DNA from 3 places in the Mesorhizobium sp. WSM4829 genome. Region 1 is predicted to be linked to each of the others. Evidence: predicted binding sites of a transcription regulator. Region 1 holds the regulator's gene; each other region holds the start of a gene.
The links. The regulator PhoB, encoded in region 1, activates phosphate uptake and scavenging genes when phosphate is short. The targets are predictions, from matches to a motif close to TGTCATNNANCTGTCAT.
Positions count from the first base shown of each region.

Region 2: a site for PhoB is predicted at 1,752-1,768, ahead of ppk2 (polyphosphate kinase 2). Genes of this name have one in related genera too.
Region 3: a site for PhoB is predicted at 6,008-6,024, ahead of AC0L17_RS22550 (ceramide glucosyltransferase). Genes of this name have one in related genera too.

Region 1 is NZ_JBVVQJ010000006.1:161,756-171,337, forward strand. It holds gene AC0L17_RS08425 (ROK family protein) at 168-1,415, shown strand; gene phoB (phosphate regulon transcriptional regulator PhoB) at 1,536-2,225, opposite strand; gene phoU (phosphate signaling complex protein PhoU) at 2,242-2,949, opposite strand; gene pstB (phosphate ABC transporter ATP-binding protein PstB) at 2,985-3,800, opposite strand; gene pstA (phosphate ABC transporter permease PstA) at 3,813-5,426, opposite strand; gene pstC (phosphate ABC transporter permease subunit PstC) at 5,419-6,807, opposite strand; gene AC0L17_RS08455 (PstS family phosphate ABC transporter substrate-binding protein) at 6,927-7,931, opposite strand; gene AC0L17_RS08460 (hypothetical protein) at 8,746-9,072, shown strand; gene AC0L17_RS08465 (hypothetical protein) at 9,374-9,582, shown strand, end outside.
Region 2 is NZ_JBVVQJ010000013.1:112,808-122,389, reverse strand. It holds gene AC0L17_RS15185 (dihydrofolate reductase family protein) at 1-520, shown strand, start outside; gene ppk2 (polyphosphate kinase 2) at 744-1,664, opposite strand; gene AC0L17_RS15175 (aldo/keto reductase) at 1,921-2,964, shown strand; gene AC0L17_RS15170 (hypothetical protein) at 3,387-3,545, shown strand; gene AC0L17_RS15165 (DUF982 domain-containing protein) at 3,811-4,068, opposite strand; gene AC0L17_RS15160 (multidrug efflux MFS transporter) at 4,217-5,470, shown strand; gene AC0L17_RS15155 (DUF423 domain-containing protein) at 5,505-5,879, shown strand; gene AC0L17_RS15150 (hypothetical protein) at 5,912-6,076, opposite strand; gene AC0L17_RS15145 (hypothetical protein) at 6,145-6,288, opposite strand; gene AC0L17_RS15140 (LacI family DNA-binding transcriptional regulator) at 6,426-7,508, shown strand; gene AC0L17_RS15135 (OpgC family protein) at 7,828-9,042, opposite strand; gene AC0L17_RS15130 (alpha/beta hydrolase) at 9,246-9,582, shown strand, end outside.
Region 3 is NZ_JBVVQJ010000025.1:57,061-66,642, reverse strand. It holds gene phoU (phosphate signaling complex protein PhoU) at 1-18, shown strand, start outside; gene AC0L17_RS22580 (magnesium and cobalt transport protein CorA) at 110-1,117, shown strand; gene AC0L17_RS22575 (GcrA family cell cycle regulator) at 1,253-1,771, opposite strand; gene AC0L17_RS22570 (acetylornithine transaminase) at 2,127-3,326, shown strand; gene argF (ornithine carbamoyltransferase) at 3,344-4,255, shown strand; gene AC0L17_RS22560 (Hsp33 family molecular chaperone) at 4,403-5,413, shown strand; gene apaG (Co2+/Mg2+ efflux protein ApaG) at 5,493-5,885, opposite strand; gene AC0L17_RS22550 (ceramide glucosyltransferase) at 6,143-7,297, shown strand; gene AC0L17_RS22545 (O-succinylhomoserine sulfhydrylase) at 7,344-8,534, opposite strand; SAM riboswitch at 8,608-8,685, opposite strand; gene AC0L17_RS22540 (2'-deoxycytidine 5'-triphosphate deaminase) at 8,811-9,582, shown strand, end outside.

The DNA of each region.
Region 1 (9,582 bases):
CGAAGCACTGTCAACACCAATTCTGAGGGATTTTGACGTCCTGTCGGGGCTTTTTTTCGAGCCTCGGAATAAATAATGACAGCCCCTTCTGCTTCTGCCAGTATTTGTCGCACATTACCGACGGCTTCCGATTCATGAGCGGCCGCGGCGATGAGGAGGAAACAAAAATGTCGGTGGGAATCCGTCATGACGATCTGCGCCGGCGCAACCGGGCGATGGTGATTTCGGCCGTGCGCCGGGCAGGCCAGCCGTCGCGGACCGAGATCGCCGCGACCACCGGCCTCAGCCATTCGACCATATCGGCGATCTCTGCCGACCTGATCCAGGAAGGCATCCTGGCCGAGAGCAAGGCGAGCGAGACGGTTTCGCTGAAACGCGGCCGGCCGCAGGTCGGCCTCAGCCTCAATCCGCAAGCCGCTGCGGTGTTGGCCGTCGTGTTGTCGCTGAATTTCCTGTCGGTCGCCGTCATCGATTATGCCGGACAAGTGGTCGCCGAGGACCAGCGCCGGCTGGACACGCTGACCATGTCGCGCGACGCGCTGATCGGCGAATGTGTCGCCATCGTCCGGCGCCGGCTCGAAGATCCCGACCTCGATGTCCAAAGCGTCGCCCGCATCGCGCTGGCGATCCAGGGCATCACCGATTCCCACGCGCGCGCCATGTTGTGGTCGCCGATCACGCCGCAGACGAACATCGCCTTCGCCGACATTCTGGAACGCGAGTTCGGCATCCCGGCCATCATGGAGAACGACTGCAACATGATGGCCGTGGCGCTGCGCTGGCGCCACCCGGATCGCTACCGCGATGACTTCATCGCCATCCTGCTCTCGCACGGCATCGGCATGGGGCTGGTGCTGAAGGGCGAGCTGTTCACCGGCACCCACTCCTCAGGCGGCGAATTCGGCCACATGATCCATCGGCCGGGTGGCGCGCTTTGCCGCTGCGGGCGGCGCGGTTGCGTCGAGGCTTATGCCGGCAACTACGCCATCTGGCGCAACGCAAGGCTGTTGAGCGAGAACGCCGAGCCGGTCGCCGATGTCAGCGACGCCGAGATGCGGGCACTGGCGGCCCGGGCGCGCGAGACGGACGGACCGGAGCGCGAAGCCTACCGCAAGGCCGGCGAGGCGCTCGGCTTCGGGCTCGGCAGCCTGTTTGCGCTGATCGATCCGGCGCCGGTGGCCATGGTCGGCGCCAGCGCTACCGCCTTCGACCTGATCGAGCCGGCGCTGCGCGAGGCCATCGCCCAGACCGCCGGCGGCCAGCATTCGGGTTCGATTTCCTTCGACACCGAGCCGAACGAGCTGCCGCTGATCCGCGAAGGCTGCGCCATGCGGGCGCTAAGCTTCGTCGACCAGGAGATTTTCGCGCCGAGCATCCAGGCACGAGCCGGCTCGGTCGGAAAGAACGTGGCTTGAAGGATTCCCGGGTCGCGACTTGGGGTGTGTTGAGATTCAGGTCAGGCCGAGTCGAGAATGGTGGGTTCCGAGATCCGGAGCGGAGCGTACTTTGGGGTACGCCGGAAGCGCAGGTATCAGCTAGTCTTCCCTGATCGCATAGCCGGCGCCGCGGATGGTGCGGATGACATCGGGCATGCGACCATTGTTGACCGCCTTGCGCAACCGGCCGACATGGACGTCCACCGTGCGCTCGTCGATGTAGATCGTCTCGCCCCAGACATTGTCGAGCAACTGGCTGCGCGAGAAGACCCGGCCCGGGTGCCGCATCATGAATTCGAGCAGCCGGAATTCGGTCGGCCCGAGCCGGATCTCGCTCTTCTTGCGATAGACCCGGTGCGATTCACGATCGAGCATGATGTCGCCGACCTTGAGCACGCTGGACAGCACTTCCGGCTTGGCGCGGCGCAGCAGCGCCTTGACCCTGGCCATGAATTCCGGTGTCGAGAACGGCTTGACCAGATAGTCGTCGGCTCCGGTCGAAAGGCCGCGCACCCGGTCGCTCTCCTCGCCGCGCGCGGTCAGCATGATGATCGGCAGCCGCTCGGTTTCGGGGCGCACCCGAAGGCGCCGGCAAAGCTCGATGCCGGAAACCGCCGGCACCATCCAGTCGAGCACCAAAAGATCGGGCACGTTTTCCTGCAGCCGGATTTCGGCCTCGTCGCCGCGCGTCACCACCTCGACCTGATAGCCTTCGGATTCAAGATTGTAACGGAGAAGGACGCCCAGCGGCTCTTCATCCTCCACCACCATGATGCGCGGCGCGATCATCGGCCGGTCACTCCTGTCATGTCGCTGGCGCCGACATCGTCGTTTCGTCGAGCTTCGGGCGATCCGCCGGCAATTGCTGCCCGGTCACGACAAAATAGGCGTTTTCGGCGATGTTGGTGACGTGATCGCCGATACGCTCGAGATTCTTGGCGCAGAACAGAAGGTGCGTGCAGGCGGTGATGTTGCGCGGATCCTCCATCATGTAGGTCAGGAGCTCGCGAAAAACCGCCGTGTATTTCACGTCGATCTTCTGGTCGTCGGCGCGCAGTTCCTTCAACGCGCCGGCATCGCGCGACACATAGTGCTCGACCACGCCGCGCAGCTGCACAAGAACGAGATCCGCCATCGCATCGATACCGTGCGACAGATTCCGCGGCGTCGCGCTCTGCCCGACTGCGCTAACCCGCTTAGCTATGTTCTTGGCCAGATCGCCGATGCGCTCGAGATCGCCCGCCATGCGGATTGCGCCAACCACGGCGCGCAGATCCTGCGCCATCGGCTGCCGCTTGGCGATCAGCGTGATGGCGCTGTCGTCGAGCTCGCGCTGCCGCGCATCCATGATGGCGTCGTCCGAGACGACGCGCTGCGCCATCGCATTGTCCGACGCAAGCAACGCGCGGATCGAGGCTGCGACCATCGCGGCGGCGAGCTCGTCCATGTCGCGGATCAGCCGGTCGATGTGCTCCAGTTCCTCGTCGAAAGATGCGACGGTGTGTTCACCCATGGTGCTGTCCTCGTGTTCGAAATTCGCCGGACCGCTCAGCCGAACCGGCCGGTGATGTAGTCCTGGGTGCGCTTGTCGTCGGGGTTGGTGAACATCTTGTCGGTCGCGCCCTCCTCGACTAGGTAGCCGAGATGGAACATCGCCGTGCGTTGCGACACGCGCGCCGCCTGCTGCATCGAATGGGTAACGATGACGATCGTATAGTTCTGGCGCAGTTCGTCGATCAGTTCCTCGACGCGAGCGGTGGCGATTGGATCGAGCGCCGAACAGGGCTCGTCCATCAGGATCACTTCCGGCGACACGGCGATGGCGCGCGCAATGCACAGACGCTGCTGCTGTCCGCCGGACAGACCGGTTCCCGACTCGAGCAGGCGATCCTTGACCTCGTTGAACAGGCCGGCCTTCTTCAGGCTCGATTCGACGATGCCGTCCAACTCGGCCTTGGTCCTGGCCAGGCCGTGAATGCGCGGACCGTAGGCGACGTTTTCGTAGATCGACTTCGGAAACGGGTTCGGCTTCTGGAACACCATGCCGACGCGAGCTCGCAGCTCGACGACATCGATTTTCGGGTCGTAGACATCCTCGCCGTCGAGCGTGATCTTGCCGCTCACCCGCGCGATATCGATGGTGTCGTTCATTCGGTTCAGGCAACGCAGGAACGTCGACTTGCCGCAGCCCGATGGGCCGATCAACGCCGTCACCTGATGCTCGCGGACATCGAGATCGACGTCGAACAGTGCTCGCTTCTCGCCGTAGTGAACGGAGACCTTTTCGCCCTTCATCTTGATCGAAGGGGCGTTGGTTGCGCTGCTCAGTTTCTGCTCGACGCCGGCTTCCGTCATGATGTTCATATCCTCTACTCCTTACCAGCGCCGCTCGAAGCGCCTGCGCAGTATCACCGCGATGGCATTCATGATGACCAAAAACACCAGCAAAATCAAAATCGCCGCCGAAGTCTTCTGCTGGAACCCCGCTTCCGGGAAATCCGCCCACATGAATATCTGCACCGGCAGGATCGTTGCGGGATCGGTGAAGCCGCCGGGAATGTCGACGATGAAGGCGACCATGCCGATCATCAGCAACGGCGCGGTTTCGCCGAGCGCATGCGCCATTCCGAGGATGGTGCCGGTCATGATGCCCGGCATCGCCAGCGGCAGGACGTGATGGAATACGGTCTGGACCTTGGACGCTCCGATGCCAAGCGCCGCCTCGCGGATCGACGGCGGCACGGCACGCAGCGAAGCGCGCGAGGCGATAATGATGATCGGCAGGGTCATCAGCGCCAGCACCATGCCGCCGACCACCGGGGCTGAGCGCGGCATGCCGAAGAAATTCAGGAATACGGCAAGTCCAAGCAGGCCGAAGACGATCGAAGGCACCGCCGCCAGATTGTTGATATTCACTTCGATCATCGTCGTCAGCCGGTTCTTGGGCGCAAATTCCTCAAGATAGATCGCCGCTGAAACGCCGATCGGGAAGGCGATGGCGAGGGTTACGATCATGGTCAGGAACGATCCGACGACCGCGCCCCAGACACCGGCCAATTCCGGCTCGCGGCTTGCGCCGGTGAAGAAGAAGATCGAGTTGAACCGGCTTTCGATCAGGCCGGCGCTCTTCAGCGTGTCGAGCCAGACGATCACCTTGTCCGAAATCTTTCGCGATGCTTCCGGCGTCTCGATGACGCGCAGGAATGCCTGGCCGCTCGCGGCGGGCGCCGTGCTGTCCAGCGCCTCGATCACCGTGCCTTTTGCGATCACCGTGCCGTTGGCCGCAGGCGACAGCGCGGTCAGCTTGACCGTGCCGCCATTAAACGCGACCAGCAGCGACGACGCGCCGCTCGTCAGCGTAAACATGCCGTTTTCGCCCTCGGTCGCACCATGGCCGCGCGCCAGCGCCAGCATGGCATCGTCGCCGAAGGTCAGATCGATGTCGCCGCTGGTTCCCGAAGGCGTGACGCTTGTCGAAATCGCTTCGTCCGAACCGACGTCGGCAAGCAAACCCTTGAGATAGAGGTCAGCAAAATCGTCAAGTGGAACCGCATAGTCCACCGTTCCTCCGAGCATCCCCGGATCAGCCGCAATATCCTTGCGCAGGAACACGCCTGTGCCGGTGGAAATCAGCCCGCGCAGCAGGCGCTTGTCCTGGCGGCTCGTCACATCCGGAAATTTTGCCGTAAGCGCTTCCTGAGCGATGGCGTCGTAGTTCACTTCATCGAGTTTCGCCGGGTCGACCTTGGCCGCTGAAAGATCGATCGGCAGCGTCACATAGTTCTGCCGCAGCGCCGGAATCGCCTGCGTGACGATCGTCGACAGGAGCAGCACAAGGAACAAGCCAGCCAACGCGACAGCTGCGGCGCCGAGCCATTTGAACCATTTTTCCGTGCGGTAGCGGCCCTTCAGCCGCGCCTTCGCGGCATCGTCGGTATGAATGCTGACCGGCCGTCCGACGGCGCCGAATGACGAGATCGCATCAGTCATATTGCTCTCGGTATTTCTGGACGACGCGCAAAGCGACGATGTTGAGGGTAAGCGTGATGCAGAACAGCACCAGGCCGAGTGCGAAGGCTGCCAGCGTCTTGGCGCTGTCGAACTCCTGGTCGCCCACCAGCAGCGTCACGATCTGCACGGTCACGGTGGTGACCGCTTCGAGCGGATTTGCCGTGAGGTTTGCCGCCAGCCCCGCCGCCATGACCACGATCATCGTTTCGCCGATTGCGCGGCTGACGGCAAGCAGCATCGCCGAAACGATGCCCGGAAGGGCAGCGGGAAGGACCACCTTGCGGATGGTTTCCGACTTGGTCGCGCCGAGGCCGGCAGAACCGTCTCTCAGGGATTGCGGAACGGCGTTGATCACATCGTCGGAAAGCGAGGAAACGAAGGGAATGATCATGATACCCATGACCACGCCTGCGGCGAGCGCGGATTCAGATGCGACGTTGAGGCCCAGGCTTTCGCCGATACCGCGGAAGTAGGGCGCAACCGTCAGCGCGGCGAAGAAGCCGTAGACGACGGTCGGAATGCCGGCGAGGATTTCCAGAACCGGCTTTGCGACCGCGCGGACGCTTTTGGAGGCATAATCCGAAAGGTAGATCGCAGCCATCAGCCCGATAGGCGCAGCCACCAGCATGGCGATGAAGGTGATGAGCAACGTGCCGGCAAAGAGCGGCACCATGCCAAAAATGTCCTCGTTGACCGCCCCGGCCTCGGCTCCCGCGCCGGTGAAGGCGCTCTGCGGCGACCAATGCGTGCCGAACAGGAACTTGTAGAACGGCACCTGTTGGAAGAACCGCAGCGACTCGAATATAAGCGACAGGACGATGCCGATCGTCGTCAGGATCGCGACCACCGAACAGGCGATCAAGAATGCGCGAAGAACGCGCTCGACCACGTGGCGCGCCCGGTAGGCCTGTGCGATGCGTGAATAGGCCCAGTAAAATCCGGACGCGGAAAGCACGAGTGCGACGGTCCAGATGATCCAGGTGCTGGTCGCATGGACCGATTTGTAGAGGGCGGCGGCCGCCTCTTTCGTGGAGTCGGCGAAGCCGACAAGCCCGCCAAAGGCCATCGCGCGAGCGTCGCGGATGAAAGCTTCGACCTGCGGGACGCCCATTCCCGACAACTCGGAGGCGAAGCGGTCGGCAATGATCGACGATTCAATTCCCGGCGTCACCAGCGACCACAACACGATCGCAAGCAGCGCGGGACCGGCAGCAAAAAGCGCCAGAAACATGCCATGCTGGCCAGGCAGCGAATGCAGTCGCGCGACGTCGCCATTGACGCTGGCAATAGCGCGGGTCCGGCCGAGCCAATAGGCAGCAGCGGCCAGAACCACCAGAAGAACAACGAGATAACCGACCATGATTCGGGACGTCCCCTCGACTGCCGGTCATTCACCGGCTCAAAGCACGGGACCTAAGATCCCGCGCTTTGTGCTTTAGGATATGAGGGGTCAGAGCGGTAGGCTCGGACCCCGAAACATCAGGAGCCCATGCCCTTCAGGGCCTTGGCGTTTTCGGCCGACTTGGCGCGCTCGGCGTCCGGCAGCGGGATCAGGCCCTTGTCGGCCAGATAACCATCAGGACCCCATGCAGCATCCGAGGTGTACTCGGCGATGAACTCCTGCATGCCGGGGATGACACCGACATGCTCTTTTTTGGCATAGACAAAGAGCGAGCGGGAAACGCCGTAATCGCCGGATGCGATGTTCTCGAAAGTCGGCTCGACGCCGTCGACCTTGTGGCCCTGCAGCTTGTCGGCGTTCTGGTCAAGGAACGAGAAGCCAAAGACGCCGAAGGCATTGGGGTTGGCTTCCAGCTTCTGGACGATCAGATTGTCGTTTTCGCCCGCCTCGACAAAAGCGCCGTCTTCGCGGATCTCGCCGCAGCCCTTTTCGTTAGCCGCCTTCACTTCTTCCTGGCAGGCCGCATCCATGACGAGCTCGACGAACGCATCGCGCGTGCCGGATGTCGGCGGCGGGCCAAGCACCTCGATTTTTGTCGCGGGAAGCGATGCATCGACATCCGACCAGTTCTTGTAGGGATTGGGGACGACCTTGCCGTCAACAGCGACGTTCTTGGCGAGCGCCTTGAAAACCTGTTCCTTCGTCAGATCGACGACAGTCCCTGCCTTCGAGTTGGCCAGAACGATGCCGTCGAAGCCGACCTTGATTTCGACCGGCGTCACGCCGTTTGCCTTGCAGGTCTTAAGCTCGCTGTCCTTGATGGCGCGCGAGGCATTGGTGAAGTCGGCGGTGTTTTCGCCGACGCCCTGGCAAAACAGCTTCATGCCGCCGCCGGTGCCAGTCGACTCAACGACCGGGGTCTTGATCTTTCCGCTCTGGCCGAGCTTTTCAGCGACAGCCGTCGTGAAGGGGAACACCGTGGACGAACCAACGATTTGAATCTGGTCGCGCGCGGCGGCATAACCAGCCGACGCGGCGAGCGCAAGCGCCGCGGCCGACGCCGTAAGGAGGAATTTCTTCATGTGGCCTGCTCCTGTTCGGAAAAATGGTCTCTCGGCGCCATTCCTTCGGCGCCCGCTGAGGCCATAGCCCCCGATTATTACAGTCACATGACAGTTTGATGTCAGCCCGGTAACCGCCGCACAGCCCTGTCAAAAGGAAGGGCCGCGGGTCTCGCCGGTACAGCCGTGGTTTGCCGCTGGAATCAGCAGCTTGCGCGAATTGCGGCCGGCATTTGCCTGGACGGGCGAACAACTGGCGCCGAAAAAGAAAATCCGGGCGGGAGCGCGTTGCATGCGGCCAAGGAGGTCATGGCCGTGCCATCGCCGAAGCAGGTCCGTTGGGGTAAATCTGACCCTGCTTCTTGCCGGCGGTCGCTGCTCCCGCCCGTAACTGGAGGAGCGGAACTCGAATGCGCTTATTGTTCCAACCGGACGCATGCTTTGGTATGGTGCGATCGCACCATAGTCTTGTCGCAACGCGTCGCCGAATCGGCTGGACCCGACAGGCTGACGTGGCTATCCCGCGCGTGGATTTCCCCGTCCGCGGACCTTTTCGAGCAAGACGCCGCCTGGGGCTAATGGGCTTAGGGCTGATGGGCTTGGGCAGGCAATCGTCCATGCCCGCCCCCAATCGCGCCAAAGTCGCGCCAGGGACGCTGCGGCACTTTGATTTTTGCGCATGATCCCCAGCGAAATCGATTCCGATTCTGCGGGTCATGCGCTAGCCTTGCCCGCAGTGTATTCCGACGGTTGTCGGTAGAACCGAAGCCGCGTTATAGATCCCGCAAGGGTGTTGCCGATGTTGCGACGGATCCTGCCTTTTTTCGTGTGCCCGATGCTGCTGCTAGGGGGCGGCTGCTCGCGCAGCTACGACGGCACCGTCGTCATTCCAAGGCCGCTCGATGTCCGGCGGTTCTGGGACCGGCCGCAGCAGCAGGCGCAAGCCGAACAGCCGCAGTTGCTGCAGACCGATGACTTTCCTGAGGCGCCCGAAACGCCGGAAACAGCGGCGGCCCGCAAAATCGGCACCTCCGCGGCGCCGAGAAGGAAAATCGCCAGGATTGCCAAACAACCGCCGACGCCGTCATCCGAGCCGGCGAAACCGCTCACCTGCAGGAACGTCAGCCAACCCGGGAAACGGGTCCGCATGGTCTGCGAATAGCCAGCCGGCCGCCCCGAAAACGTTGCTGCGCAGCTGCCGCAGCGGTTCGGTCAGACGCGCAGGCCGAGAGCTGACTGGTGGGTTTCGGGCTGCCTGATCGGCGTTGCCGGCAGCCGCGTTGAACCTTATCCGGCCTTCGACGTTAAACAGCCATTGCAGTGCCGCCCGTCGCTTTGGACGCACAACACACGCTGTGGCGTTTTGATTTGGCGCATGGTCCTTCCGAACCGAAGGGCAACGGAGCGGAGATCGATCCCGATCTCTTGGGTGATGCGCTAAATGGTCAAAGGAGACCGAACACATGTCGATTCACTTCACTGTCTCGGACGTGACCAGAAATCTGCTTCACTCGCTGAGACTGGACCATGAGCGCGCGCCGAGACCTCTCAGTCCTGAGCAACGTCTTTTGCTGGAATGCTATCTGGCCGGTCAGATTCCGGAATCGGCCTGGAGCGACTACGTCTTCGAGACGCCGGAATTGGCACGCCATGTCAATGCGAGACGCGGGCA
Region 2 (9,582 bases), on a different contig from region 1:
CCGAAGCTTCCGCAACATGTCCGGCGAAGATGGCGGGACCACGGATACCGACGACGCGTTCGTAACGCGCGGCTTCGAAAACACCGGCGCGTGGATCATGGGCCGCAACATGTTCGGACCGATCCGCGGCGCTTGGCCCGATGACACCTGGAAGGGCTGGTGGGGAGACAATCCGCCCTACCATGTGCCGGTCTTCGTGCTCACCCACCATCCGCGGGATCCTATCGTCATGGAGGGCGGCACGACCTTCCATTTCGTGACCGACGGCATTCACTCGGCGCTGGAAAAGGCGAAAGCCGCGGCTGACGGCAAGGATGTCCGGCTCGGCGGCGGCGTCGCCACGATCCGGCAATATCTGAGGGAAAAGCTCATCGACGACATGCATCTGGCGATATCGCCGATGCTGCTCGGCTCAGGCGAGAACCTTTTTGCCGGCATCGACATGGTCAAACTCGGCTACCGCTGCAGCGAGCAGGTGGGCACGCCGAACGCCATGCATCTCACCATCGAGCGGGCGTGAGCCTGGTTAAGTTCCCCCTTCTCCCCTTGTTGTGGGAGAAGGTGGCCGAGCGAAGCTCGGTCGGATGAGGGGTGTTCCAGCTTGGCGCATACCTACGTTCAAATCGGGCGCACAGCGCCAGGATCACCAGCGCCTCATTTCTTCCAACACCCCTCTTCCGTCTCGGCGCTGCGCGCCGATCCACCTTCTCCCACAAGGGGAGAAGGAAGAAGAGGCGTGCTCCTCAATACTTCTCCGGAACATACAGCTCGCGCGGCAGCACCTGGCGCTCGTATTCTGGATTGAAGACGCGATCGGGCAGCGTGATCTCTTCGTGCGGCACTTCCTCATAAGGCATCTGCTTGAGGAGATGATCGATGCAGTTCAGCCGCGCCCGCTTCTTGTCGTTGCCCTCGACGATGAACCAGGGGGCTTCGGGAATGTTGGTGCGGGCGAAGGTCTCTTCCTTGGCCTTGGTATACTGTTCCCAGCGCACGCGCGACTGCAGGTCCATCGGCGACAGCTTCCACTGCTTCATCGGATCATGGATGCGCATCTGAAAGCGCATCTGCTGCTCCTCGTCGGTGATGGAGAACCAGTATTTGACCAGGGTGATGCCGGAGCGGACCAGCATGCGCTCGAACTCCGGCACGTCGCGAAAAAACTCCTCGACCTGGTCCGGCTCGGCGAAGCCCATCACACGTTCGACGCCGGAGCGGTTATACCACGAGCGGTCGAACAGCACGATCTCGCCGCCTGCCGGCAGATGCGGCACGTAGCGCTGAAAATACCATTGCGATTTCTCGCGCTCGGTCGGCGCAGGAAGTGCGACGACGCGGCAGATGCGCGGATTGAGCCGCTGGGTGATGCGCTTGATGACGCCCCCCTTGCCGGCCGAATCGCGGCCCTCGAAAACCACCACCAGCTTCTTCCTGGTGTAAGCCACCCAGGACTGCAGCTTGATCAATTCGGATTGCAGCGTGATCAGGTCGCGAAAATACTGCAGGCGATCCATCGAGGGCGGATGCGCGTTCTTGTAGATCTTGGCGATTTCGAGCGACAGCGCCGGTTCCGACATCTCCAGCTCGTAGTCCTCGTCGAGCGTGTCGGCGAGTTCCGCTTCCAGCCAGTCCCTGGCGGGAGAATTCTGTTTTGCTTCGGTCATTTATGCTGCTCCGCGTGCACGCCCGCGTCGGCCTCGGCCTGCCGGCCGAGATCGGACACCTTGAGCCGACTTGCATATAGGCCGGCAATGACGGTTTTATTGCAGCCGGCCCGCACGCCGGTCGCCCAACTCCGCGAGATGTGATCGATCAGCCTGCCTGGCACGCACGACAAGCGGCTCGAATTGTCCTACAAATGCCAGGTTTCCCCGAGCAACCTTCAAAGCACCCTTTTCAACGCAATCGCGAGGATCTGACATGGAATACCGCACACTCGGCCGTTCCGGGCTGAAGGTTTCGACGCTGACCATGGGCACCATGACTTTTGGCGGCGCTGGCGCATTTTCGGCAGTCGGCAAGACCGATCTCGACGAGGCACGCCGGATGATCGACCTCTGCATCGATGCCGGCATCAATCTCATCGACACCGCCAATGTCTATTCGAACGGACTTTCGGAAGAGATCATCGGCGAAGCGCTCGGCGGCAAACGCAAGGGCGATGTGCTGATCGCCTCCAAGGCGCGCATGCGGATCGGCGACGGTCCCAACGATGAGGGCCTGTCGCGCTATCATCTGATTCGCGAGTGCGAGAAGAGCCTGAAGCGCCTCAGGACCGACGTCATCGACATCTATTTCCTGCACGAATGGGACGGCACGACGCCGCTCGAAGAGACCATCGCCGCGCTCGACACGCTCGTCAGCCAGTGCAAGATCCGCTATGTCGGCTGCTCCAACTATTCCGGCTGGCAAGTGATGAAGGCGCTGGGGATCAGCGACCGCCAGCACCAGCCGCGCTTCGTCACCCAGCAGATCCACTACACGCTGGAAGCGCGCGAAGCCGAATATGAACTGCTGCCGATCTCGGTCGACCAGGGGCTTGGCGTGCTGGTATGGAGCCCGCTCGCCGGTGGACTGCTGTCCGGCAAATACCACCGCGACCAGGCCACCGCCCGCCAGATCAGCGGCTGGACCGAACCGCCGATCCGCGACGAGGACCGGCTGTGGCGGATCGTCGACGTGCTTGCCCATATCGGCGAGAACCATGGCGTTTCGGCGGCGCAGGTGGCGCTTGCCTGGCTGCTCGGCCGGCCCGCGGTCAGTTCGCTGGTGATCGGCGGACGGACCGAAGCGCAGTTCAAGGACAATATCGCCGCAGCCAGCCTGGTGCTGACCAGCGATGAGCGCGCACGCCTCGACGCTGTGAGCCGCCCGCCCGTTCTCTACCCCTATTGGCACCAGCAATTCACGGCAAAAGACCGGTTTGGTCCGGCCGATCTGGTTCTTGACCGGGAGGACATCTGACATCCATCCGGGCCAGGTCGAAGGTCGCCGGCGGCTTGGCCTGAGATAAAACGCCAGACCTCGGGATCAGGCTCGATCTGGCCGCTGAGCACGAAATATTTGTAGAGCACGAGCAACCCGGCGAGCCTGCGGCGGAACAGCGCCTGCGGTGCGATATCGCGCACGGCATTGCGCGCATAGTAGAATAGCTTCTGTGCGTTTCTTTGAAGGGTGGCCATCGGTCACTTGGTGAAAAATCGGCTTGGGATTTGCCCCCCCGGTCCCTCCTACACCATTGTGCCGGCTATCTTGCAAGCCACGGAACCGTGTTCAGCCGGCCTGCCTGGCTGTCCATGGAGCCGATCGCTCTTTGCGGTGTTGTGTTTGTAGCCCAATGCTCCTAGGCAGGGCTAAGAACCTTTGGGATTGTGAAAGGAAGAGATATGGCGCGAGCACCGAATTACGGCCAGGAACGCAAGGAACGCGACCGGCAGAAGGCTGCCAAGAAGGCGGAAAAGCAAGCGGCCAAGGTTGCAGCCAAGGAACGTTCGAAGCCGGAAGACGAGACCACGTCCGAGACCGAAACGGAAACCGCAGAGTAAACTGCAGGGCAATCGCTTCCTAGTGACGGCGAGAAGGGAACTGGCCGCAACTTTGGCGCGCTTTCTGCAACGCCGGAGTTTGGCGAAACCCTTGGTGCAGGCCGCTTTCTCCCGTCCGGTGAGAAATGCCCGGTCCCACCCTCTGCAGCGCAGCTGCTGCGGAGGACGGGCAGGGCAATGGGGGGCAGCGCAAGCTGAAGCGATTGCCCCTTAGTAAAAGCGCACCCGGCCCGCGCGGCGGATCAGATCAGATTTCGCTGCGTCTTCAGACCGGCGCCTTGTCGCTGACGAAAACGTTCACTTCGCGGGCGGCGGCGATGAAGGCACGCCTTGCGATCATTGCCGGTTTGTCGCCGGCCAGCGCATCATGGCAGGCCTGCAGCGCTTCGCGATGCTTTGGACTGCGCTTGCCGGGCCAGTTGTTGAGGAGGTAGTCGGAAGCCTCGCGGGCCGTGCGCAAGAGCTGAGTGGTTCCCGCCGCGCCCTTGACGGTCACGGGTGTTTCAAATCGGTTGTTTTCCATCGCCGCTCTTACGCCATCGCCGCTCGCGAAGCGAGTGCGAAAGTGGTTGCCACCGCAATCACCCGCGACGCTGGCTAATCCCCTGGCAGGCAGGCCGCGCCAGTTCTTGTGCAATGATGCCGTCGAGAGGCGGCCGGACAGGACAGACATGCCGCAAGACCCTGCCACCCAAGGCGCCCACAATATCCATTGGCGCCGCAATCTCGCCGTGTGCTTTGCCGGTTCGTTCAGCACGCTTGTCGCCATGACTCTGCTGTTGCCCTTCCTGCCGCTTTACGTCGAGCAGCTGGGCGCCGAGGGCCACGCGGCTGTTGTGCAGTGGTCCGGCATCGCCTATGGCGCGACCTTCTTCGCCGCCGCGCTGGTCGCGCCGCTGTGGGGACGGCTTGGCGACCGCTATGGCCGCAAGCTGATGCTGGTGCGCGCCAGTTTCGGCATGGCCGTCTGCATGTCGCTGACCGGCATGGTGGAGACCGTCTGGCAATTGGTGCTGCTACGCCTGCTGATCGGTTTCGCCGGTGGCTATTCCTCGGGCTCGACCATTCTCGTCGCCATGCAGACGCCGAAGGAACGGTCGGGCTGGGCGCTCGGCGTGCTGTCGGCCGGCATCACCGGCGGCGCTCTCGTCGGTCCCTTGCTCGGCGGCGCGCTGCCGCCCTTGATCGGCATCCGCGCCACCTTCCTGCTCGCCGGCGGCGTCATTTTCCTGGCGTTCCTGGCAACGACCTTTCTCATCAAGGAGGACCCTCGCCCGGAAACCGACAAATCGGCAACGACCTCGAAACCGAAAGGCGGCTGGTCCCAAATCCCGGACAAGCGCCCGATCGTCGCCATGCTGGTGACCGGCATGCTGCTGAGCTTCGCCACCATGTCGATCGAGCCGATCATCGCGGTCTATGTGCAACAGATCATAGAGGACCAAAGCCGGGTCACGCTGATGTCCGGCGTGGTCATGTCGGCGGCGGCACTTGGCGCCATCCTGTCGGCCTCGCGTCTCGGCAGGCTCGCCGACCGCGTCGGTCACTGGAATGTCATCATTGCGGCGCTTGCCGTCTCGGCGCTGCTGCTGATCCCGCAGGCTTTCGTCACGCAGGGCTGGCAGCTCGTCGGCCTGCGTTTCCTGATGGGACTGGCGCTTGGCGGCCTCTTGCCCTGCATCACCAGCGTCATCCGCCATAATGTCCCGGACGGCGTCGGCGGCAATGTGCTCGGTCTGTCGATCTCGGCGCAGTATGTCGGACAGGTCGCCGGGCCGTTGCTCGGCGGCTTCGTCGGCGGTCATTTCGGCATGCGCGCGGTGTTTCTCGGCACGTCGGTGCTGATGGCGGGCGGAGCGGCGTATAATTGGCTGGTCCAGTCCCGCCGCGCACGCGACATGCTGGTGCAGGCGGGCAAATCCTGACACGGTTTGCGGGCCACTTCACGGAGTCCAAGACATGAGCACAGCCGACCACCCAGCAAGCGGCATCGAGCGCATCCTCGTTTTCGTCGGCGGTCTGTGCGGCGCGGCCGGTGTGGCGCTTTTTGCCGCGGCGGCACATCTGGGCGGCGCTTTCGTCGGCACGGTCGCGTCGTTCCTGCTCATGCATGCACCGGTCTTCCTTGCCGTCGGCCTCGTTGGCGCAAACCGGATGCTGCGTACCGCGAGCCTTATTCTTCTCGTCGGGCTTGTCTTGTTCTGCGGCGACCTGCTCGCCCGCGACTTCCTCGGCTCGCGGCTTTTTTCGATGTCGGCGCCGATCGGCGGCACCTTGCTCATCGCCGGCTGGCTAACGGTTGCGGCCTCGGCGCTGAGGCGCCCGCGCTCCTGAGGCGGCCGGATTCGGCATCCGCCAAACGACGGTCAGTCAGACGATGGCCGCTCTTGCCGGCGCTCGGACCGGACCGGCAGGTCGCGATTGCGTGCCGCCGGCTTGGCCAGGCGCCGCCGCTCCGGCCTGTCGATGGCCGGCGAGATGCCCCAATAGTTGCGATAAATCTCTTCGAACAGATGATTGATCGGGTGCATGGCTTGGTTTCCTCTTCGATTTGAGATTTGAATCGATCCAATCGACAGGCGTGAAAAAACGCTGCCGATTAGCTCCGCTTGCGCTCCACGAGAAAACGCAGATCACGGATCCACGGGCCGGCGCTGCCGCGACGTGTCCGGGCCACCTGCTTCGAAATTATGCTCCAGTCGTTGCGATAGATGTCTTCGAACAAATAATTGACGGGGTGCATGGCTCGCTCCTTACTGAATCGATCCAATGACGATACTCAATTGGATCGATTCAAAACTAGGCTTGGACCGCGCTGATGTCAAGCAAAATTTGAATCGATCCAACAAAGATGCTAGATAGCAGCCTGGAGGCAGAAAAATGGCATCATCCAGCGAAAGCAATACCAGACCCATCCGGCTGGCCGACATCGCCAAGGCCGCCGGGGTTTCGCACGGCACCGCCTCCAACGTCTTCAGCCGTCCCGAAATAGTGCGCGAGGAAGTCCGCGAACGGGTCAAGGCGGCGGCCGAGGCGATGGGCTATGCCGGTCCCGACCCCAAGGGCCGGCTGCTGCGCGCCGGCAAGGTCAACGCGATCGGCGTCGCCACGACCGAGCCGCTGTCCTATTTCTTCGATGATCCCTTTGCCCGCGCTATGATGGCCGGCATTTCCGAGGCCTGTGACGCCACCGGCGCGGGAATAGCGCTGGTATCGGCCGGCAACCAGGAAAAACTTGCCTGGAACATCCAGAGCGCGCTGGTCGACGGCTTCATCCTGTTCTGCATCGAGGGCGGCTCACGGCTTGTCGAACTGACGCGCGAACGCAAACTCCCCTTTGTCGCGCTTGAGCTCGGCTTCGACGACGACACCGTTTCGGCCATCGGCGTCGACAATGTCGCCGGCGCCCGCCTGGCGGCGCAGCATCTCGCCGAGCTTGGCCATCGGCGCTTCGCCGTGCTGGCGCTGCCTTTCGCTGACGGCAGCACCGGCCTTGTCTCGCCGGAGAAGGTCCGGACGGCCCTCTACACAGGCACGCGCGATCGCCTCGTCGGCTATTTCGAGGCGTTTTCCCGGTATGGCGTCGATACCGCCGGGATCCCGGTATACGAGACCGAAAACGACGAAGCCAGCACAAGCGCCGGCCTCGAAACGATCTTCGCCTCGGCAGCGCAGCCGACCGCCATCCTGGCGATGTCGGACCGGATCGCCATGGTTGCGATCGAATGGTTGGCCGCGCGTGGCATTGCGGTTCCCGGCGACGTCTCCGTCGTCGGCTTCGACGGCGTGCCTGACGCCGCACTTTGCGATCCTCCGCTGACCACGGTCGCGCAGCCAATCGCCGAGATCGGCCGCCGGGCGGCGCGAACGATCCTCGATTTCGACGGCACGGTGCGGCGCGAGACGCTTGGCGTCGAGCTTGTCGTCAGGGCATCGTCGGGACCGCCGCCCAAGACAGCCTGAGCCCGGTCGTCAAATTAATTTCATACGTGGCGCGGTTTCCTGCGCCTGGCAAGTGTTCTTGCCCCGCCCGCAGGGAGCGCGAGGTGACCCCCCGCGTGTACAAGCCTCGGTCAGGGCCCGGACCTTTGGGCTCGTCACCCACAGCCAGCGCGACCGTAGCACGACCGATCCGGCACCGCTGCCTCCCCGCCCTTTTTGTCCCGATTACTATCCGGACTAGGGCGGGATGCATTCGAATTGAACTTGGGATCCCGCTCTATCTATTTGTTTTAGCCGCATTTCTGCGACGCCAAGTGATTCCACTCGGCTGCAAAAATCTCTAGGGGTTGCTAGTCGCCATGCCGCCCACGCCGAAGGACGCACGGACCGGCGGCGCCGCGCTGCGGACCGGCTTGCTGTTGCCGCCAATAGAAGACAGCCATTCGAGATAATAGGCGAGCGCGAACTGCATGGCGATGCCGGCGGCGATCAGCAGGCTGTCATAGGCAAATCCGCCCGGGTTGATCAGCTTCATCACCTGCGCCGACATGGCGATCAGCGTGCCGGCGATGAAAACCGGCAGCGATCGCTTGCCCAATATGGCGAGCGGATGATCGCGGCTGGTGCGGAACAGGTTGGAGACAGAAGGAAACGCCACGATCAGATAGCTCACCGCCAGGATGTGCAGCAGCCTCGGCAGCGACAGGAAGGTCTTGTCGAAGCCGGTCAGCACCACGGGCAGGTTCAGCCACGACACGTGCCCCCATAGCGGGCTGTGCACCCAGACCAAAGCCGTCGCGACATAGGCCGCCGACGCGCCGACCAGCCAGCGATTGACCGGAATGACGCCGCCGCGCCTGATGTACAGCATGCTCGCCAGGCCGATGTTGAAGAGGAACTGCCACGACAGCGGATTGAGGAACCAGAAGCCGGGCTCAGGGTAATTCGGCGGGGCGATCTGGTAGATCCCGGCAACCAGCCACAGAGTTCCGGACAGGGTGAGCGCAGTGAAAGGCCGGTAGCTGATGAGCAGCAGGAAGGTTGGCGCCATCAGCAGCAGCACCGCATAGACCGGCAGGATATTGTTGTAGCCAAGCTGATGGCCAAGCGTGACGATGCCGATCAGCACATGTTGCGGGTCCCTGATCAACGGTTCGATGTTGATCAGGGTCAGCATGTCCGGCCGCTTCGCGAACATCGCCGCCGCGCAGAAGATGGCCAGCACCGCCATCGTCGTGACGATGTGGGCGACATAGAGCACTCCGGCGCGGCGCCACAATTTCAGTGTCGCCAGGAGCCGGTCTCCGGACTGGAATTTTGCGCCGTAGGCGAGCGCGACGGACATGCCGGAGATCAGCACGAAGGCCTCGGCGGCATCCGAAAAGCCGAAATTCTTGTAGGTCAGGGTTTCGAAAACCGTGCCCGGCACATGGTCGACGAATATGATCAGCAGAGCGAGAGCGCGGAACACATCGATGCGCGTATCGCGTTCCGCGGCACGCGGCCCGCGATCCGGGATACGCGGCCCGCGATCCGGTGAAATTGGCATGGTCATCGATAAAAGGCCTCAAAGCTGGTTGTTCATGCCGCGATCGATGCGACCGCCGGACGCACCGCTTCGATTCCTCCCGCAGGAGCATATCGGCAAACAAACGGACTGAAATGCGCCCGGTTCAATCAACTTTGAAGGAGCCCGAAAATATTCCGTTTTGAAGCCGGCAAATGAATAAAAACCACACGAAATCAAAAGGATGCAATATGGCCGAAAAACCTCCGGAAGACGGCTTTTTGCGGCGCGACCTGCCGTTTTTCTACCGACTTTACCGGCCCGTGGATGCAAGCGGCGAATGCCTTTTCCTGCTGCACGGGTCCGGTGTCGACGAAACGACGCTGGTGGCGCTGGCACGGCAAATCGCACCGCATGCGGTGTTGGTGACGGTGCGCGGCCGTGTCGCCCAGGAGGACGGTTTCCGCTGGTTCGCGCGGATCACGCCGACGCGTTTCGAACAGCACAGTATCCGCACCGAGACGGACGCTTTCGCCGGCTTCATCACCGCGGCCGCGAAGCGCCACGGTCTCGATCTCGCCCGGACGA
Region 3 (9,582 bases), on a different contig from region 1:
ACGCTACCGGCGAAGTGAACGGCTGCCTCTCGAACCCATTGCTGATTTAGGCTAAGCTTTACCGAACGTTCCTGATCCTGACCCGAGGCCATGCCTCCAGGAGGTAGCGATGGAAACCGTTCGGAACCTGACGCCGGCCCCGCCGACATCGGCCATCGTCGCTTCCAGCGTCTATACCGCCGGCCGGCGTGTCGCCGACATTCCGATCGAGGAAGCCGGCGAATGGGCCAAGAAGCCAGGTCATGTCGTCTGGATCGGCCTGCTGGAGCCGGACCGCGACCTGTTGCTTCGTGTCCAGGCGCAATTCCACCTGCACGATCTGGCGATCGAGGACGCCGAGCATCCGCATCAGCGGCCGAAGATCGAGCAATATGGCGATGCGTTATTCATCGTTGCCCGCACGGCTCAACTGATCGACAGGCGCGTCACCTTCGGCGAGACGCATCTGTTCGTCGGCGCCGGCTACATCGTCAGCGTCAGGCACGGTCCGTCGACTTCTTATGCCGTCGTTCGCCAGCATTGGGAAAGCTGCCCGCATTCGCTAGCCAAAGGCGAGGATTTCGTCCTCTATGCCATTCTCGATTTCATCGTCGACAACTACATGCCGGTGCTCGAGCAGATCGAGGACGAGGTCGAGGCGATCGAGGACAGGGTTCTGCTGAAGCCGATGACCGGCTCCGACATAGAGCGGCTCTACATGCTGCGCCGCGATCTCTTGCGCCTGCGCAACGCCGCGCTGCCGCTGGTGGAAGTCTGCCGCCGGTTGACCAGCGCCGACCTGCCGCAGATCCATGCGGCCATGCACCCGCTGTTCCGCGACGTCACCGACCACATCCGCACCGTCCAGGAGAAGATCGACAGCTTGCGGGAGGTGCTCGCATTTGCCTTCGAGGCGAGCCTCCTGGTTGGCCAGAGCCAGGAAACGGCGATCACCAAGAAGCTCGCCTCATGGGCTGCAATCCTGGCGGTGCCGACGGCGCTCGCAGGCATCTACGGCATGAACTTCAACGACATGCCGGAACTTAGGATGGAATATGGCTACCCGGTCGTTCTGGGAGCGATTATTTTGGTCTGCTCGGTTCTCTACTGGCGCTTCCGCAAGAGCGGCTGGCTGTGAAAGAGAAGGGAGTAAGGGAGTAGGGCAGTAAGGGAGTAGGGCAGTAAGGGAGTATGTAGTGCGTTGCCTTGCCAAGGTCGCACTCACTAAGCCTGATCTTTACCTACTCCCATACTGCCCTACTCCCTTATTCCCTTATCTGCTCCGCCGCCGCTCCGAAGCGGGCTGAAACGCAACGCGGGCGTGATACTTGCAATAGGGTCCGGTTTCGGCCGCGTCGTTGCCGCAGAAATGGAACTCCTCCGAAAGCGGATCGCCATTCGGCCATTTGCATGTCCGCTCCGTCAATTCGACGAGCTGCAGATGCCGCGAGATCGGCACGACGACGTTCTCGACCGGACGGACATAATGACGCGTCACCGGCACGGCGTCGAATTGCGCCTGCAGCGCGGTCGCGCCGATCGACGTGGTGATATGCCGCGCAGTGCTAGCCGCCCGCGACACCGATTTCTGCACGGTCGATCCCTGCACGCTCTTCTTCTGGCGTGCCGGCGTGGCAGTCGCGCGTCCGCGGCCCGACAGTTTCAGCCGATGCACCTTGCCGATGACGGCATTGCGGCTGACACCCCCAAGCTGTGCGGCGATCTGGCTGGCGCTCAGCCCCTCCGACCACAATTTTCTAAGAAGTTCGACCCGCTCGTCAGTCCAATTCATGAGACCGCGCTCCTGCTGAAATGTGCGGCGATCGGAATCCTTCCACGATCCGGCTTCCGCCGGGCAGACACCACATATATCGGGTGATTAGGTCCGCCGCACGAAATCTAGTTATTTCTCGACCTACAATTACCTTATGCGCTGACTCGGTGACAAGAGTCCGAGGGCCAACACGAATCGGTTTTTTCGGTTTTCCCCAACTTGCCCGGTCGCTGATGAGCCGGCGTCTCGCTGGAAAGCTTGCCGTGCGTCCTTGCACGACGTTTTCGTTGACTTCATGGCCGAAAAACACGATAAGCCGCACAGGCCGCCGCTTTGGCGGCTTTTTGATTTTCCGGTTCCGGAGACGCATATAATGAGCGGTTCGGCGCTTTTCGAGACCTTTACCCGCGCACCCCTGGCCTTCGACCATGGGGAAGGCACTTGGCTGGTCACCGACAAGGGCGAGCGATATCTCGATTTTGGCGGCGGCGTTGCCGTGAATTCGCTGGGCCACAGCCATCCGCATCTGGTCTCGGCACTCACCGAGCAGGCGGCCAAGCTCTGGCATGTCTCCAACCTCTACGAGATTCCGGGGCAGAGCCGTCTGGGCGAGCGGCTGGCCGACGCCACCTTCGCCGACAAGGTGTTCTTCACCAATTCCGGCGCCGAGGCTCTGGAATGCGCCATCAAGACGGCGCGGCGCTACCATTTCGTCAGGGGCCATCCCGAGCGCTTTCGCATTGTCACCTTCGAAGGCGCCTTTCATGGCCGCACGCTGGCGACCATCGCCGCCGGCGGCCAGTATAAATACCTGGAAGGTTTCGGCCCCAAGGTCGAAGGTTTCGACCAGGTCGGTTTCGACGACATCGAGGCCGTCGAAAAGGCGATCACATCAGACACCGCCGCGATCCTGATCGAGCCGGTGCAGGGCGAGGGCGGTATTCGCCCGGTGCCGACACAGTCGCTGAAGCGGTTGAGGCAGCTCTGCGAACAGCATGATCTGCTGCTGATCTTCGACGAGGTCCAGTGCGGCATCGGCCGCACCGGAAAACTGTTCGCGCATGAATGGGCTGGCGTCACGCCCGACATCATGGCGGTCGCCAAGGGCATCGGCGGCGGCTTCCCGGTGGGCGCCTGCCTCGCCACCGACGAGGCCGCCGTCGGCATGACCGCCGGCGTGCACGGCACCACTTTCGGCGGCAATCCGCTGGCGATGGCGGTTGGCAACGCAGTGCTCGACGTGGTGCTGGCAGACGGTTTTCTGGAGGATGTGCAGCGCAAGGCGTTGCTGCTGAAGCAGGGGCTGGCGGGTGTCGCCGACGAATTTCCCGATGTCATCGAAGACATCAGAGGCAGCGGCCTGATGCTCGGCCTGAAATGCGCCGCGCCCAACACCAAGGTGAACATGGCGTTGCGCGACCAGCATCTGCTGGCGGTTCCGGCCGGCGACAACGTTCTTCGCCTGCTGCCGCCGCTCACCGTCACCGACGCCGAGATCCATGAGGCGCTCGACCGCATCCGCGCCGGCGCCCGGGGCCTGTCGGACGCCATCGCCGCGGCTGCGGCGAAATAACAGTCGGAAGACCCAAGATGAGCCTTCGCCATTTCACCGATCTTTCCGCCGTTTCCGAGGGCGATCTGCGCCTTATGGTGGACGATGCCGTCGTGCGAAAGGCGAGGCTGAAGGCCGGCGAGCGGACAAAACCGCTCGAAGGCAAGGTGCTGGCGATGATCTTCGACAAGCCGTCGACGCGTACGCGCGTGTCGTTCGACGTCGGCATGCGCCAGCTCGGCGGCGAGACCATCATGCTGACCGGCGCCGAGATGCAGCTCGGCCGCTCCGAAACCATCGCCGACACGGCCAAGGTGCTGTCGCGCTATGTCGACGCGATCATGATCCGCACCACGTCGCATGACCGGCTGCTGGAGCTGACCGAGAACGCGACCGTCCCCGTCATCAACGGGTTGACCGACGACACCCATCCCTGCCAGCTGATGGCCGACATCATGACCTTCGAGGAGCATCGCGGCCCGGTCGCCGGCAAGACCATCGCCTGGACCGGCGACGGCAACAACGTGCTGCATTCGCTGCTGGAGGCCTCGGCGCGGTTCCGCTTCAACCTCAACGTCGCCGTGCCGGAAGGCAGCGAGCCGGCGCAGAAGCATGTCGACTGGTCGAGGGCGCATGGCGGCAAGTTGAACTTCACCCGCTCGCCCGAGGAGGCCGTCCACGAGGCCGACTGTGTCGTTACCGATTGCTGGGTGTCGATGGGCCAGGAGCACCGTGCTCGCGGCCACAATGTCTTCTCACCCTATCAGGTCAATGCGGCACTGATGGCGAAGGCAAAGCCCGACGCGTTGTTCATGCACTGCCTGCCGGCGCATCGCGGCGAGGAGGTCACCGACGAAGTCATCGACGGCCCGCATTCGGTGGTGTTCGACGAGGCCGAGAACCGGCTCCACGCCCAGAAGGCGGTTTTGGCCTGGTGCCTCGGCGCTTGATCCGGGCTGCTGTGATCCTGGTCACCGTGATCCCGGCCGCCTTGATCCGGGAGTGCGTGATGCCTATCTCAGGCGCATCACGCAAATCGAGCGCGTTTCGACGCATGCGCCCCGGAGGGCGGCATCGCCGCGCCCCGGAGCTTTGTCATGTTGGAAACCCGTCAATTGGCTGAACATCAACCCAAACTCGGCGAATTCGGCTACGCCGGCGACGATCATGTCGTGCCCTTCGAGGTCGGCCCGCTCGACGTGCGCGGCCGCACCGTCCAGCTCGGGCCGATGCTCGACGCGATCCTCAGCCGTCATGACTATCCCGAGCCGGTCGCCCGCCTGCTGGCGGAAGCCTGCGTGCTGACGGTGCTGCTCGGCACCTCGCTCAAGTTCGAAGGCAAGTTCATCCTGCAGACCCGCACCGATGGGCCGGTCGACATGCTGGTGGCGGATTTTTCCACGCCGCATGCGCTGCGCGCCTATGCCCGCTTCGACGCCGACCGGCTGGAGGCACTGACGTCTGCCGGCGAGACCTCGCAGCGGACGCTGCTCGGCAGCGGTGTGCTGGCGCTGACTATCGATCAAGGCGCCCACACGCAGCGCTATCAGGGCATCGTCCAGCTCGACGGCGAGACGCTGGAGGAGGCCGCGCGCACCTATTTCCGGCAGTCGGAGCAGATCCCGACTGATCTCAGGCTTTCGGTGGCCAAGCTGTTGACGCCCGGCATCGGCGGTGCCCGCGAGCAATGGCGCGCCGGTGGCATCCTGGCACAGTTCCTGCCGCAATCGCCCGAACGCATGCGCGTGCCCGACCTTCCGGGTGGCGACGGCGATCCGCGCGAGGAGATCCATGATCCGGCCGACAATTCCTGGCAGGAACTGCTGGCGTTGCTTGGCACCATCGAGCCGACGGAACTGATCGACCCGACGATCGGCGCCGAGCGGTTGCTTTACCGGCTGTTCCACGAGCACGGCGTGCGCGTCTTCGGCGGCGTGCCGGTAGCCGACCAGTGCTCATGCTCCAGGGAGAAGATCCGCGGCATTCTCGGAGGCTTCTCCGCCGACGAGATCAAGGATAGCACCGAGGATGGCGGCATTCACGTCGCCTGCGAATTCTGCTCGAAGCAATATGACTTCGACCCGGCGGAATTTGCTGCGGCTCAATAGCCGGCGTCAGTGCTGCTCGGTGCCTTCGCAGAGCTTGGTTTCTCGCCCCTCGCCCTGGGGCGAGAAGCCCAAGTGAGCCTCAGTTCACCGTCCGCCGCGTGCCCGGCAGGTCGAGCGAAAAGGCGGGGATGGCGACGTCGAACGTTTCGCCCCGCTTGTTGCGCATCGTGTAGTGGCCGACCATGATGCCGGATGGCGTCGAGAGTGGGCAGCCAGACGTATACTGATAACTATCGCCGGGATTGAGTTCAGGCTGGTCGCCGACAACGCCGGCGCCGCGCACCTCTTCGACCCGGCCGGTGCCGTCGGTGATCTGCCAGTAGCGCGACAGAAGCTGCACGAATTCATCCGACTGGTTGTCGATGGTCACCTGGTAGCCCCAGACATAGCGGTTCTCCGACGGGTCGGAGCGATCTTCCAGATAGAACGGCCTGACCTGCACTTCGATGTCGCGCGTGACGGCGCTGTACATAAATCACTCCACACTATGCAGACGGAACATTCGACCCTCTCCGCAGTTCGGTCAACGGGGTGCGTCTCCTCGGTGTCTGCCATCGTTGCCCGAATTTGTTAAGCGCAGGTGCCGAACAACAATGTCATTTAAGTGACACGTGACAATGATGGTGTGCAGGGTCGGGGATGGCGTGCAGGGCCGGGCGACTCAGCATTCTGTCGAACTGTTGAAAACGGCTTTCATGCGGCCGGTTTTTCTGGAGCGACCAGATATTGATGGAATTGACAGTCACAGCCGCCTTGCTTTCCATAGCTCTGCTTGTTGTCAATCTCGCCAGCATCCTGCTCGCTTCGTTGAAGCTGAAGCGGCCTGGCAGGATCACGCCGCCAGCCGCCAAGGCGCCGCCGGTGTCGATCGTCGTGCCGTCGCGCGGCGTCGAGCCGTTTACCGAGGAGACGCTCGAGCGCGCCTTCTCTCTCGACTGGCCGCACTATGAGCTCATCTTCTGCGTCGCCCATGCCGACGACCCGGTGGTCGGGCCGATCACGGATGCGATCGCCCGCTTTCCGGCCGTGCCGGCCCGGCTGCTGGTCGGCGACGACCGCATCAGCGGCAATCCGAAACTCAACAATTGCGTGAAGGCCTGGGAGGCCGCGCGCCACCACTGGGTCATCCTTGCCGATTCCAACGTCCTGATGCCGAGGGACTATGTCCAGCATCTGATGACGGCATGGCGGCAGGACACCGGCCTCGTCTGCTCGACGCCGATCGGCTCGCGGCCGGACGGGTTCTGGGCGGAGGTCGAATGCGCTTTCCTCAACACGCTGCAGGCGCGCTGGCAATATGCCGGCGAGGCGCTCGGCCTCGGTTTCGCCCAGGGCAAGAGCATGCTGTGGAACAAGCCATTGCTCGACGCCAATGGCGGCATCCGTGCGCTTGCCGCCGAGATTGCCGAGGATGCCGCCGCGACCAAGCTGGTCAACGGGCTCGGACTGCGCGTCAATCTCGTTGCCGCGCCCTTCGAACAGCCGCTCGGCTTGCGCACATTTGGCGAAATCTGGTCGCGCCAGGCCCGCTGGGCACGCCTCCGTCGCGTCACCTTCCCACTGTTTTTCGCGCCCGAGATCCTGATCGGAGCGGCGCCGCCGCTGGTGCTTGCGCTGGTTGCGGCAGCAGGCGCCGGTTTCAGCCTGCCGGCTACCGCCATCGCCGTGCTGATAGTCGCCTATCTGCCGGAATGCGCTCTCGCCTCGGCCAAGGGCTGGCACCTGTCGCTGCGCATGATCCCGGCGATGGTTGCGCGGGACGTGATGCTTCCCGCCATCTGGGTGCGCGGCTGGCTCAGCGGTGCCGTCGACTGGCGCGGCAACACGATGACCATCCAAACCAGCGCCGTTGCGGAATTGGAAGAGACGCCGTCGGGCGCCTGACCCCGCCTGCTTTGCAGATCAGAGCGCAGCAGTTCGGCGCGTATCCCTACCTGGCGGCTTTCAAGGCCTGCTCGATGTCTTCGAGCAGGTCGTCAGTGTCCTCCAGTCCGACGGACAGCCTGAGCGTGCCTGGCCCGATGCCAAGTTCGGCCCGCGCCTCGTCGCTCAGATTCTTGTGTGTCGTCGTCGCCGGATGGGTGATCAGGCTCTTGGCGTCACCGAGATTGTTGGAGATCAGCACGACATCGAGCGCGTTCTGGAAGGCGAAGGCCGCCTGCTTGCCTCCCTTGACGTCGAGGCAGATCAGCGTCGAGCCGCCCGACATCTGCTTCTTGACGATCGCCGCCTGCGGGTGATCGGCGCGGCCGGGATAGATGACGCGGACAATTTCCGATCGCTCGGCGAGGAAGTCCGCGATCCGGCCGGCACTTTCCGTCTGCTGGCGCACGCGCAGCGGCAGCGTCTCCAGGCCCTTCAGCAGCGTCCAGGCATTGAAGGGCGAGAGGCTGGGACCGGTGTGGCGGAAGTAGTCGTGCAAATTCTCGTCGATCCACTTCTTGTCCGACAGGATGATGCCGCCGAGGCAGCGCCCCTGGCCGTCGATGTGCTTGGTCGCCGAATAGACGACGATATGGGCGCCGAGTTGCAACGGCTTCTGCTGCAAGGGCGTGGCAAAGACGTTGTCGACGATCAGCCGCGCGCCGATCGAATCGGCAAGCGAGGCTACGGCTGCGATGTCGACGACCTCCAGCGTTGGATTGGTCGGGCTTTCAAGGAAGAACAACCTGGTGTTGGGCCTGACCGCCTTTTCCCAATTGGCGATGTCGGTGCCGTCGACCAGCGTCGCCTCGATGCCGTATTTCGGCGCCAGCGTCTCGACCACCCAGCGACAGGAGCCGAACAGCGCGCGCGCCGCCACGATGTGGTCGCCGGCCCGGGCACTGCACAGCAACGCCGCCGTCACCGCCGCCATGCCGGATGCGGTGGCGCGGGCATCTTCGGCACCTTCCAGCGCACACATGCGCTTCTCGAACATGTCGACCGTCGGATTGGCATAGCGCGAATAGATGAAGCCCGGTTCCTCGCCCTTGAAGCGGGCTTCCGCCGCCTGCGCCGTATCGTAGACATAGCCTTGCGTGAGATACATCGCCTCGGAGGTTTCGCCGAAGCCGGAACGCAGCGTTCCTGCATGCACGAGGGCGGTCTGAGGCTTCCAGTTGCGCGTTTTGCTCGTCATCACCTTGTTCCAAACAGAAAAAATGGTCCAAACACAAAAAAACCGGCCGCGAAAGTCGCAACCGGTCGTACGGCCTTTCGGCCCGACGGTCCTTTAGCGACTTGTTTAACGTGGCTGCAAGCCGACCGGCCAAATCACCACGGGATAACGATCCTTTAGACCTGCACCGCGCTTGCGTCAATTGCCGGCATGATTAAGAGGTTTGTACCAGCGGGTTCCACGGCAAGAACCTGCGACAAGACGAGACCACGCCCGGCCTTCGAGCGGAGCCAGACTTTGCGGCAGACAGGCATTCTTCCGGATCAGGATATTTCCGCGCTGTACCAGTCGGGCGCGCTGAAGTCGCCGCGCGCGCTCGACGCCGACCAGGTCCAGCCGGCCAGCCTGGACCTCAGGCTTGGCGACAAGGCCTGGCGGGTGCGCGCCTCCTTCCTGCCCGGCCCCAACCACAGGGTTGCTGAAAAACTCGACCGCCTGAAGCTGCACGAAATCAATCTCACCGATGGTGCGGTGCTGGAGACGGGCTGCGTCTATATCGTGCCGCTGCTCGAGAGCCTGGCGCTTCCGGCAAACATTTCCGCCTCGGCCAACCCAAAAAGCTCGACCGGGCGGCTCGACATCTTCACCCGCGTGATGACCGATCGCGGCCACGAGTTCGACAAGATCGCTGCCGGCTACAACGGCCCGCTCTATCTCGAAGTCAGCCCGCGCACCTTTCCGATCGTCGTCCGCGCCGGCTCGCGGCTGTCGCAGATCCGGTTCCGCACCGGCAATGCGCTTTTGTCGGAAAGCGAGCTGCACGAATTGCACCGTGCCGAGACGCTCGTCGCCACCGAGCCGCCGAACATTTCCGGCGGCGGCATCGCACTGTCGATCGACCTCGACGGCGACAAGGACGGGCTGGTCGGCTACCGCGGCAAGCACCACACCGGCCTGGTCGATGTCGACAAGCGCGCCGCGCAGGATGTCGTCGATTTCTGGGACCCGCTCTACAAGAGCGGCGCCGGCGAACTGGTGCTCGATCCGGACGAATTTTATATCCTCGTCA